DNA from 2 places in the Ensifer sp. SL37 genome. Region 1 is predicted to be linked to the other one. Evidence: predicted binding sites of a transcription regulator. Region 1 holds the regulator's gene; the other holds the start of a gene.

What was found. The regulator LexA, encoded in region 1, represses DNA repair genes until DNA is damaged. The targets are predictions, from matches to a motif close to TGTTCNNNNTGTGTTCNG.
Region 2: ruvC (crossover junction endodeoxyribonuclease RuvC) is a predicted target of LexA. The motif match lies at 3,294-3,311, and genes of this name have one in related genera.

What each region holds. Positions count from the first base shown of each region.
Region 1 is NZ_JAPPRN010000006.1:3,643,805-3,649,972, reverse strand. It holds gene OVA00_RS29960 (SAM-dependent methyltransferase) at 1-229, opposite strand, end outside; gene OVA00_RS29955 (cryptochrome/photolyase family protein) at 315-1,778, opposite strand; tRNA gene OVA00_RS29950 (tRNA-Asn) at 1,877-1,951, opposite strand; gene OVA00_RS29945 (hypothetical protein) at 2,110-2,403, shown strand; gene OVA00_RS29940 (thermonuclease family protein) at 2,625-3,359, shown strand; tRNA gene OVA00_RS29935 (tRNA-Cys) at 3,512-3,585, shown strand; gene OVA00_RS29930 (hypothetical protein) at 3,783-4,124, shown strand; gene lexA (transcriptional repressor LexA) at 4,213-4,935, opposite strand; gene OVA00_RS29920 (hypothetical protein) at 5,172-5,423, opposite strand; gene OVA00_RS29915 (hypothetical protein) at 5,810-6,168, shown strand, end outside.
Region 2 is NZ_JAPPRN010000006.1:2,127,053-2,133,220, forward strand. It holds gene OVA00_RS22305 (MBL fold metallo-hydrolase) at 1-138, shown strand, start outside; gene OVA00_RS22310 (hypothetical protein) at 157-639, shown strand; gene OVA00_RS22315 (YebC/PmpR family DNA-binding transcriptional regulator) at 725-1,471, shown strand; gene OVA00_RS22320 (HAD hydrolase-like protein) at 1,543-2,172, shown strand; gene OVA00_RS22325 (LLM class flavin-dependent oxidoreductase) at 2,183-3,184, opposite strand; gene ruvC (crossover junction endodeoxyribonuclease RuvC) at 3,355-3,867, shown strand; gene ruvA (Holliday junction branch migration protein RuvA) at 3,934-4,551, shown strand; gene ruvB (Holliday junction branch migration DNA helicase RuvB) at 4,648-5,691, shown strand; gene OVA00_RS22345 (metallophosphoesterase) at 5,692-6,168, shown strand, end outside.

The DNA.
Region 1 (6,168 bases):
TCCAGTTGTTGAGGTTGAGGATGGCGCTGGGGCCGGCCCTGGCGCCTTTGATCACCAGCCTGCGGCCGTCTGGCGTGGCGAGCATCAACGTTCCCACCTGAAGGTGCACCAGGGCGCCAAGCACCATGCGCGCCTTGAGCGGAAATTCCCGCACGGCCGTCGCCAGATTTTCGGAAGATAGCTCCACCGCACCGGCAAATGCAGCAAAATCGGCTTCCAGGTTACGCATACACCACCCCCTCAGCTGTTGCATCCGTAACGTGAGCCTAGCCGCAATCGGGCGAGACGCCAACTGAGGAATTCTACCGGAGGCTCTACGTCTCCTCGGAAACTCCCGGTGCGCTTGTGATCTGCCGGAAGGCTGCCAGTGCCCGATCGCGGGCAAGGGCATGGTCGACGATCGGTTTCGGGTAGGTCGTGCCGAGTTCGATGCCGGCTTCGGCAAGGGTCGTGGCGGGCGCTGCAAAGGGGCGATGGACATAGCGCGGGTGGAGGCGCTCCAGCTCTGGCACGAAGCGCTTCACATAGAGACCGTCGGGATCGAATTTCTCCCCTTGCAGGAGCGGGTTGAAGATGCGGAAGAACGGTGCGGCGTCCGCGCCCGATCCGGCGACCCATTGCCAGCTTGCGGCATTGTTGGCCGGATCCGCGTCGACCAGCGTGTCACGGAACCAGGCTTCTCCCTTGCGCCAGTCGACGAGCAGGTCCTTGATGAGAAAGGAGGCGACAATCATGCGAACGCGATTGTGCATGTAGCCGTGGCGCCATAGCTGGCGCATGCCGGCATCGACGATCGGGTATCCGGTGAGCCCTCTGGTCCATCGAGTAAAATCGTCCTCGTCGTTCAGCCAGTGGAAGCGGTCGAATCGACGGTCGAGGTTGCGGCGGCCAAGCTCAGGATAATGAAACAGCAGATGATAGGAGAATTCGCGCCAGGCGAGTTCCTTGCGGAAGGTGGCCGCCCCTTCGCCGCTATCGGCCTGGGGCCCAGCTGCCGCATGCCAGGCCTGCGCCGGCGAAATTTCGCCAAAGGCGAGATGAGGCGAGAGCAGGGATGTGCCATCCGCGTCGGGAATGTCGCGGCAGCGTTTGTAGGCGTCGAGCTTCTCATCGACGAATTCTTCGAGACGGGTGGCCGCACCGTCTTCGCCCGGCGTCCAGACCTCGCTGAATGTCGCCGCCCAGTCCGGTTTCGTCGGCAGCAACGACCAGTCGTCAAGGCGTTCCGATCGCGGCCATGCTCCCGGGGCTGCGATATGGTGCGGCCGGTCGATCGGCGGTGCTGGCTCGTTTTTCAGTTCGAGCGCGCGCCAGAACGGCGTGAACACGCGGTAGGGGCCGCCCGTCGTCGTCAGCAGCCGCATGGGCTCATGCAGCAATTGTCCTGCAAAGCTCTCCGCGATGATTCCCCGCTCGGCCAGCGCCTTCTTGAGCGCGGTATCCGTGGCGATGCCGTTCGGGTCGTAGCGCCGGTTCCAGTAGATGCGCTCCGCACCGCTTGCGCGCGCAATCTCGACAATCACGTCAAGCGGCGCGCCTGATCGTAGAACGAGGCGAGAAGCGTGCCGCGCGAGACTTGCGCCCAAGGCCTCGAGCGAATGGTGCAGCCACCACGCCTGCGCCGCCCCGAGCGGACCGTTGCCGCTGTCGGCGGGTTCGCGAATATAGAGGGGAATGACGGCTGCCTCGCCGGCGGCAGCCGAGAGGGCGCGATTGTCGGCCAGGCGGAGATCCTTGCGGAACCAGACGATGATGGGCGGCGCCGCGGCCTTTGTCATGAAGAACCATCGGGAGGTTGGGGATTGATCACTTGGAGAACATAGGTGCAAAATGAAAAAGAGCCATTCGCATCGCTGCAAATGGCTCTTTTAGAAAGTGGCTCCCCGGGCCGGATTCGAACCGGCGACCTGTCGATTAACAGTCGAATGCTCTACCGCTGAGCTACCAGGGATCATCCGCGCCGCTGTTGTGCTGTGCGCTTCAGAAGTGAGGCTGCTAATACGCATGCTTTTCTGATTTGCCAAGCGCTTTTTCAAAAAAAATGACAAGTTCCGTTGCGAGGCTGTGGAGAAGTCCCCAATTGTGGGAAAACACGCCGGATAGGGAATGATGAATAAAAACAGGAAGCAGACGCATTTCGGCATTGATCCGCAAACACGACAGATCGTGCTGGGAAAATGGCGTATCGCGTTGCCCGACTCGCCCCTGCTGCGGATCCTACTGGGTTCGCTGCTGGTGTTTTGTGGTTTTCTCGGTTTCTTGCCCGTGCTGGGCTTCTGGATGATACCGTTGGGCCTGATCGTGCTTTCCCACGACATTCCCTCGGTTCGCCGCCGCCGTCGTCGTCTGGCCGTCTGGTGGGCGCGCTGGCGCGGGAAGGCCAACTCCTCGAACGGCTCCTGAGCCGGACGCCGATTTAACGATCTTGTTGTCGAGGCAGGGCGGTCGGCAGTTTTCGGTTCCTCGCGGCCGTCACGTACCAATTCCGAATCTCTCAACAAGGGCCGTGGCCGCGCAGGCGAATGACCGGTTCCTCGCGGTCTTCCCCTCTGTTGGGGTGCTTTCGAAAACTTTTCGGCAACCCATCAAACGCATAATGCGGTCTCGAATCAGGATGGGGACCGATGGCCAAAGCCACTACGAAACGTCGACGCCGCAGTTCGGGCCGAAGCACCAGCAAACAGGGCGGCATGGCGCCGTGGTATCTGGCCGCAGCGCTCACCCTTGGCGGCGTCATGGCCTACGACCATCGCGCCGAGTTGCGGCACTGGCCGGTGGTTTCGGATGTCATGGCCTTTGCATCGCGATCGGAAACGAAGCCGAAGCCTCAGCGCGCGGTTCCTGAAGCGCAGGAGCGCGTTGCGCAGCTGGCGGATAGGCACAAACCAAATCCGAAGCCCAACCCAGCGACGAAGGTTGTCCTGGCCGCCCCGGTGCCGTCGGTGAATGTCGGCGTCACGCCGCCAACCCCTCTCGTGCGGCCGAATGAAGAGGTGAAGACGGCATCCATCCGTACCGATCAGTTCTATTTTTGCGGCATTCGCAACGACAACTGCGTGATCGATGGCGCGACCTTCGTCTTCCATGGCGAGACGATCCGCGTCGCCGATGTCGATGCACCGCGAATCCGCCAGGCAAGCTGCGACAAGGAGCGTTCGCGCGGCTTCTACGCCAAGCAGCGCCTGCGCGAATTGCTGAATGCAGGCGACTTCAGGCTGATCTCGGCGGGAGGGCGATCAGATGCCAAGGCCGGCGAGAAACTGCGCCTGGTCACACGCGGTGACCAATCTCTTGGACGTGTACTCGTTTCCGAGGGGCTCGTGCGGCCGTGGGAAGGGCGCCCGACGCCCTGGTGCTGAGATCAGCTGGGAGACGATCGGCGGTCATCGTCGATCGTTCTGTGGAAAGTATCCGTCCTGCAATTCGACGGCGCGTTTTTCAGAAAATGCCTCTTGCGGTTTTTCGGCAATCATTCTAAATCCGCGCCAACGCTTGGTTATCCGAGCTGTGAGGCCTCGTGGCGGAGTGGTGACGCAGAGGACTGCAAATCCTTGTACCCCGGTTCAATTCCGGGCGAGGCCTCCAATAATCTCACCTCGTTAAATTTGGTTTGGCGTTCTGCCTTAGGGCAGCGCGGTAAAATTCGCGACACGTCCGCGCAAGCCACGTCTCCTATGCCTCCGTCGGATCTTATCGCTTCGGTGAATTCGGTAGAGGGGGAACGATGACTCCGCTGAGATCAACCGCATCGGTAGCGTCCGTCAACATTAAGAACGGAGGCAATGGCATCAATGAAAAAGAGACTGATCCTGACGGCGTTGGCGTGTTTTGCGGCGACCGCTATTGAGGCGCGCGCGGACGACCTGGTTTTCCAGCTGAAGAACAACACCGGCGCGGTACTGACGAATTTCTATACGTCGCCGGTCGGCGTCAATGAATGGGAAGACGATGTTTTCGGTCGGCAGGTCCTTAACCCCGGCGAGAGCATGGAGATCACCATTGCCGACGGGCGGGACGTCTGCAAATACGACATGCGATTCGAATTCGAGGAAGGCTCGGCCCTCGATACGACCGAGGACACGCAGGATCTCTGCGAACTCGGCGAATACACGATCCACGAATAAGCGATCTGGATTTCAGGTCGCCTTAAATGGAAAGAGCCTCGCCACTTTCAGTGGCGAGGCTCTTCTGATTCGGCGTTCTGCCTGGAATTCAATGGTAGCGGCGGATCAGCCCGACGAGCTTGCCCTGGATCTTCACGCGATCCGGTCCGAAAATGCGCGTCTCGTAGGCGGGGTTGGCCGCTTCGAGCGCAATCGACGCGCCCTTGCGACGGAAGCGCTTCAGCGTCGCTTCCTCGTCGTCCACGAGCGCCACGATGATGTCGCCGGGATTGGCCGAGTTGCCGTTGCGGATGATCACCGTGTCGCCATCGAAGATGCCGGCCTCGATCATCGAATCGCCCTTTACTTCGAGGGCGTAATGCTCGCCGCTGCCGATCATGTCGAGCGGAACGGTAATGTCATGGGTGTTGTTCTGGATCGCCGAGATCGGCACGCCGGCAGCGATGCGCCCCATCACCGGGACGGAAACAGACGTGCTTTCGGCGACCGGCGCCGGCTTCGGCGTGGCAGGAGCGGCGGCCGGCGGCTTTCCGAGGCTGCCCTCGATCACGCTCGGCGAGAAGCCCCTGCGCGGCTGTTGCTGGCCGGCGGCGTAGGCTTCCGGAAGCTTGATGACTTCGAGCGCGCGTGCCCGGTTCGGCAACCGGCGAATGAACCCGCGTTCTTCGAGCGCCGTGATCAAGCGGTGAATGCCGGACTTCGACGCCAGGTCGAGCGCATCCTTCATTTCATCGAAAGACGGCGGTACGCCCGACTCCTTCATGCGTTCGTGGATGAACAGAAGCAATTCCTGTTGCTTGCGGGTCAGCATGGCACGTCGCTCCAGAGGCGTGAAACAAATCAAGAACAGACACTATCTGTTCCATATGTGTTCCGCAAGTGCCTAAAACTCCGTGAATTCAGGCAATTGGCTGCTTCTGTGGGGGGCGATTGGTCACTTTTGCGGGAGCGGGGCGGTTTTCGGCGACGGTTGCGTCCCAAAACAGCGCCGGGCAGGTCAATCGCGCGCGTGATTCGAAAGAATCGCGGCTCTCTTCGCGGAGAGACTTAAGTCGCTTGCGAGGCCGAGCAGGCGTCTTCGAACTCCTTCACCGTTTCGGCGCTGTTGTCTTCCGGAAGCACTGCGTCGGCCGCATCGGTCGCAACGGGCGTATCGCCGTCATAAACGAAGGACTGGATGTAGAACGCGAGCGCGCCCTTCCAAACATTGCGTCCATCGATCTGATGGCACGGCACGGCCCGTTCGAAATCGGTCTGGAGTTCATCCACCGTCGCGGCACTGAGCTTGACGTCAGGCATATTGGGCGATGCGACTATCGAAGCGAGAAGCAGGGCGGCAAGCACGGTGATCGTCCACTTGATGAAGGGGTGGGACTACGGGTTGGTAAACGATGTGAACCGCGCTTTCGTTCCGAAGTCCAGCAAGCATGGCGATCACTCTGCCATGTTCAACAGCTCTTTGCCCGCAGGCTGTGGCTGATTTGCGCCAGCCGCTCCATCTCAAGCTCGTCTCGGCCGTTCTTCATGGACCGGCGCGGAGAATGCATCGGAGCTGCCAGCTTTCGCATCGGGCCTGGGGCGCGCAAAAATCCCTGCGGGGAAGGGCCTTCACCGTCTCGACAGGCCTCTAAAAAAAGATAACTTTGCGTGGATAGTGGGGTGGTTGCATGCATAGATTGTCGTTGGTGGTGCTCGGCCTGTTGCTCACGGCTGGAGCGGCGTCTGCCGAAGAAGGGCGTTCGAATATCTGGAAACGGATCAACGCCTGGACGGTGGGATCCGATCCTTCCCTGGGAGGCTCGTGTTACGCGGCGACGAGCTATGACGCCGGCGCTATCCTTCGTATCGGCTTTTATCCGCGGGGATCGACGAACCTGGCGTTTCTTTCGATCGGCAATGCCGAATGGAAATCAATCGAGCCGCAGCGGGAATACGATGTGGCCTTGCAGCTCGACCGTGGTCGTCAGTGGCCGGCCGTTGCGTTCGGTGTTGATCTGACCGGAGCCAAGGCCCTTGTCGTCAACTTTTCCAACACCGACTTCTT
Region 2 (6,168 bases), 1.5 Mb from region 1:
CGTGGCCCGCCGATCGACGCCTTTCTGGACATGTTCGGCGACGACTACGATAAGCGTTACGCCGACAGCGCCAGTATCAAAGTATCCCTGCGTTCCTTGCCAAGCAAACCACTGATTTATATCCTCAAGGGCGTTTGAACATCCTGGGATCGCCCGATGAAGTTGCTCGTGGTTGGCGTATCGTTCTTTCTCTCCTTCTCGACTCTTGCCGAGGCCGGTGGCGCGCCGCCGCCGCGCATGCCGTCTCCCGAGGGGCAACAGCCGCAAAGCCAGCCGGAGACCACGGTCCGACCGGCGGGTGAGCCGGAGATCTTCGCGATGCCCTCGGGCAATATCGGCTGTATCTACACGCCGGCTGGCGGCACGTCCGTCTATCAGCCCGCCGATGGCGGTCCGGAGCTGGCCTGCGATATCGTCGCGCCGCGTTATGTCAGGGCGACCCTTGGCCGGGCGGGAGCCGCCACGCTCAATCCCGCCGTCGGCGATCCCAGCTGCTGTTCGACTGGGACTGTGCTCGACTATGGGCAAAGCTGGTCGCGAGGGCCGTTCTCCTGCGTGTCGGAACGCACTGGCCTTTCCTGCCGCCGTGACGACGGACACAGCTTCCTCTTGAGCCGCGCGCAGGTCTCGGCCAACTGAAAAACCGCCCCCCGGCTGGACGGAAAGCGGCAATAAAACTATAAGGCGCCCCATTCCATTCAAATTAATGCATGCAGAGGGTGCCATGGCTGGCCATTCACAGTTCAAGAACATCATGCACCGCAAGGGCCGTCAGGATGCGGTGCGCTCGAAAATGTTTTCCAAGCTCGCGCGCGAAATCACGGTTGCCGCCAAGTCGGGCATGCCCGATCCCGCGATGAACGCGCGCCTGCGCCTGGCGATCCAGAACGCCAAGGCGCAGTCGATGCCGAAGGACAACATCGAACGGGCGATCAAGAAGGCCTCCGGCGGCGACGCGGAGAACTACGAAGAAGTCCGCTACGAGGGTTATGGCCCGGGCGGCGTTGCCGTCATCGTCGAAGCCTTGACCGACAACCGCAACCGCACCGCCTCGAACGTGCGCTCGACCTTCACCAAGGCCGGCGGCGCGCTCGGCGAAACCGGCTCGGTTTCCTTCTCCTTCGATCGCGTCGGCGAGATCACCTACAAGCTCTCCGTCGGTGACGCCGACAAGGTGATGGATGCGGCGATCGAAGCGGGTGCCGACGACGTCACCACGGACGAGGACGGCCACACGATCATCTGCGGTTTCGAAGCGATCGGCGAAGTGTCCAAGGCGCTCGAAGACACGCTCGGCGAAGCCGAAACGGTCAAGGCGATCTGGAAGGCACAGAACACCGTTCCGGTCGATGAAGAAAAGGCGCAGTCGCTGATGAAGCTCATCGACATCCTTGAAGACGACGACGACGTCCAGAACGTCTATTCGAACTTCGAAGTCTCGGACGAGATCCTGGCGAAGCTGTCGGCCTGATTGGGACGACCATCGCTCGCAGAATTTTCACCCGCGTCCGAAAGGCCGCGGGTTTTTCTTTGGATGGCCCGATGACCTATGAATTCGCGATCTTCGATTTCGACGGCACGCTTGCCGATACGGCGGCGAGTTTCATGACGGCGTGCAACGCGGCTGCACGGCGCTACGGCTTCCGCGAACTCTCGGTCGAGGAGTTCCAGTCGTTGCGCACCATGGGCAGCCGCGAGATCATCGCGCATCTCGGCGTGCCCGTTTGGAAACTGCCGCAGATCGCCACCTTCATGCGCCGTGCTATGGCGACTGAAGCGGCAAGCGTCCGGCTGTTTCCGGGCGCCGCTGAGCTTCTCTGGAAATTGAAGGCGGCGGGCATCGGCATTGCGATCGTGAGTTCGAACGCGGAGCAGGGTATTCGCGCCGCACTCGGCGAAGCGGCAGCGACGATAGATCTCTTCGAATGCGGTGCCGCGCTTTTCGGCAAGGCACAGCACTTCAAGCGTGCGATCCGGCACTCCGGTCTCGATGCGGCTCGCATCCTGGCGATCGGCGACGAGGCGCGCGATATCGATGCGGCGCGAAAGGCGGGCGTGGCGGCCGGTGCGGTTGCCTGGGGCTATGCCGACCCGGTCTTCCTGCAAGGGCTCGGGCCGGATCGGTTCTTTGCCAATCTGGAAGAGATCGCACCCGCCTTCGGGGCGATCTGATCGGCCGGCTTTACGCCGCCTTGGCGAGATCGCGCTGGGCGTCGGCGAAGAGGCGAAGCGAATTCAGCCGCGCCTGCATGTCGAAGATCGGCATGGAGATGATCAGTTCGTCGGCCTTTGTCTGCTCGAGGAACGCCCCGATCTTGCGCCGGATCGTCTCTGGCCCTCCGACCACCGCATACATCATCGAATGGTCGACGAAGATCTTCTCGTCATAGCTCCAGAGCCCATCCATCGACTGGACCGGCGGCGGAAACTGCCCGCGCGCGTTGCGGCGCAGGGCCACGAAGGATTGCTGCATGGAGGTGAAGAGGTAGTTCGCCTCCTCGTCCGTATCGGCGGCAACTCCCATGACGCCGACCATCACCTGCGGCTTGGCAAGGGTCTCGGAGGGGGTAAAGCGCTCGCGGTAGATCTCCAGCGCCGAGAGCAGCATGTCCGGCGCGAAATGCGAGGCGAAGGCGAAGGGCAGGCCGAGCATGCCGGCGAGATGGGCGCTGAAATGGCTTGAGCCGAGCAGCCAGATCGGCACATTGGTGTCGGCGCCGGGCACGGCGATGATCTTCTGGTCCTCGGCGACGGGGCCGAGCAGTGCCTGCAGTTCGACGACGTCGTTCGGGAAGTTGTTGCCGCTCGCCTCCATGTTGCGTCGGAGGGCCTGGGCGGTGCGCATGTCGGTTCCGGGCGCACGGCCGAGGCCGAGGTCGATGCGGCCGGGGTAGAGGGCGGCGAGCGTTCCGAACTGTTCGGCGATGACAAGCGGCGAGTGGTTCGGCAGCATGATGCCGCCGGAGCCGACACGGATCGTCTTCGTCGCTGCCGCCACGTGCGAGATCACGATCGAGGTCGCCGCACTGGCGATGCCCTTCATGCCGTGATGTTCGGCCAGCCAGAAGCGGGTGTAGCCGTTCTCCTCGGCCGCCTGGGCCAGACGGCGCGAATTCTCCAGCGATTGGGCGACGCTGCCGCCTTCAGTGATCGGGGAAAGATCGAGGACGGAGAAAGTCGCCATGGCAAAGGCCTTTATTGAGAGAAATTGATGCAAGGCTATGTAAGCTCAATTTTCCTCAATCCAAGGGCGGTGCCGAAGAAAACCTGAGGCCGCGCCTCAACTGTGCGTATGTTTTTGTTTTGTTCACTTTTTGCTGGCAGCGTCCGGACTGACATCATAGGGTGAAATTCATGCAGACCACGATTCGCATCATCGGCATCGATCCGGGGCTCCGTCGTACCGGCTGGGGCATCATCGAGACGCTCGGCAATTCGTTGCGTTTCGTCGCCTCGGGCACGGTGACGTCGGATGGCGACATGGACCTCGCCTCCAGACTTTGCCAGCTGCATGACGGCCTTGCCGAGGTGGTGCACAGCTATCAGCCACACGAGGCGGCGGTGGAGCAGACCTTCGTCAACAAGGACGCGACAGCGACGCTGAAACTCGGCCAGGCGCGCGGCATCGCCATGCTGGTGCCGGCGCGCGCAGGCCTCAGGGTCGCCGAATATGCGCCGAACGCGGTCAAGAAGGCGGTGATCGGTGTCGGCCATGGCGAGAAGCAGCAGATCCACATGATGCTGAAGGTTCTGATGCCGAAGGCCGAGTTCAAGGGCAACGATGCGGCGGACGCACTAGCGATCGCTATCTGCCATGCCCACAACCGGCAATCGGTGACGAGCCGGCTTGCCGCATTGATGGCGTAGTTGCGCCCGACACGATAATTTCCGATGGTCCGATGACCATCCAGAACCCACCGCGAGAGACGCCACATGATCGGCAAATTGAAGGGTACCATCGACGAGATCGCCGAGGATCACGTCGTGCTCGATGTGCACGGCGTCGGCTACGTTGCCTTTTGTTCGGCGCGCACGCTGTCCAGGCTCGGATCGGCGGGCGAGGCGGCGGTGCTCTTCATCGAGACGTATGTGCGCGAAGACCAGTTGAAGCTGTTCGGCTTCCTGACGGCGCTGGAGCGGGAATGGTTCCGGCTGTTGCAGAGCGTGCAGGGGGTCGGCTCGAAAGTGGCGCTGGCCGTGCTTTCCACCCTGACGCCGGGGGAATTGGCCAATGCGATCGCGCTGCAGGACAAGACCTCCGTCTCCCGTGCGCCCGGTGTCGGGCCCAAGGTGGCGGTGCGCATCGTCACGGAACTGAAGAACAAGGCGCCGTCCTTCGCCGGCGAGATGTCGGCCTCGATCGGCCTCAAGCAGGAGCTTGGCGAAGGCGTCGCCTCCGCGCCGGTTTCCGATGCGGTTTCGGCGCTCACCAATCTCGGCTACTCGCGCGACCAGGCGGCCAATGCCGTTGCGGCGGCCTTGAAGAACGGCGGCGAAGGCGGCGACAGCGCCAAGCTCATTCGCCTTGGCCTGAAAGAACTGGCGCGATGAACGCTTGCCTTGGCCGGGCACAGAAGGCAGAACGCATCGTGCCCGGCATGATGACGGGTTGCAGCGCTGAGCTGCCCGACCGAATGGAACGAACGCATGACTGACGCCGCACGCCTGATAACGCCGGAAAAGCGCGGTGAAGACCTCGATGCGACCATGCGCCCGCAGACGCTGGATGACTTCACCGGCCAGGCGGAAGCGCGCGCCAACCTGAAGATCTTCATCGAGGCGGCAAAAAATCGCGGCGAGGCGCTGGACCACGTGCTCTTCGTCGGCCCTCCCGGGCTCGGCAAGACGACGCTGGCGCAGATCATGGCCAAGGAGCTCGGCGTCAATTTCCGCTCGACCTCCGGCCCTGTGATCGCCAAGGCCGGCGATCTCGCAGCCCTGCTCACCAATCTCGAAGAGCGCGACGTGCTCTTCATCGACGAAATTCACCGGCTCAATCCGGCCGTCGAGGAAATCCTCTATCCTGCGATGGAGGACTTCCAGCTCGACCTCATCATCGGCGAAGGCCCGGCGGCGCGGTCGGTGAAGATCGACCTGTCGAAGTTCACGCTGGTGGCGGCAACCACCCGCCTCGGGCTTCTGACGACGCCGCTTCGCGACCGTTTCGGCATTCCGGTGCGGCTCAATTTCTACACGGTCGAAGAGCTGGAATCGATCGTCCGGCGTGGCGCCCGGCTGATGGGCCTCGGCATGACCGACGACGGCGCCCGCGAGATCGCCCGCCGCGCCCGCGGTACGCCGCGCATCGCCGGCCGACTGTTGCGCCGGGTGCGCGACTTCGCCGAAGTGGCGCGTGCCGAAGCCGTGACCAAGGAGCTCGCGGACGAGGCGCTGACGCGGCTGCTCGTCGACAATATGGGCCTCGACCAGCTCGACCGGCGCTACCTCTTCATGATCGCGCAGAACTTCGGCGGCGGTCCCGTCGGCATCGAAACCATCGCTGCGGGCCTTTCGGAGCCGCGTGATGCGATCGAAGACATCATCGAGCCCTATCTGATCCAGCAGGGCTTCATCCAACGCACGCCGCGCGGCCGTATTTTGACCGCCAATGCCTGGAAACATATCGGCCTTAATCCCCCCAAGGAGATGGAGGCGACCCAGTTTCGCCTGACATTAGAGGACGACGACTAGATGATCAGCCGCCGCGGATTGTTGAAACTGATCGGCGGCGGTGTCGTCAGCATGGCGGCACTGGGCGGCTACGCCTTTGCCGTCGAACCTCTGGCCCGGCTGAACGTCACCCGATACAAATTGACGCCACCCAATTGGACACCGGGCCTCAAGCTGCGCGCCGTCGTGCTCACCGACATCCACGCGTGCGAGCCCTGGATGCCGGCAAGGCGTATCGCTTCGATCTGCCGGCAGGCCAACAGCCTTGGCGGCGATATCACGCTGCTGCTCGGCGACTATGTGGCCGGCATGAACCTCGTCACCAGCTATGTGCATTCCAGCGAATGGTCGAAGGCGCTGGCCACACTCGAGGCGCCGCTCGGTGTCCACGCGGTCATGGGCAATCATGACTGGTGGGAAGACCGGACCGCGCAGAAGAACGGCGGTGGGCCGACCTTCGGGCACAAGGCGCTGCAGGACGTCGGCATCAACGTCTAT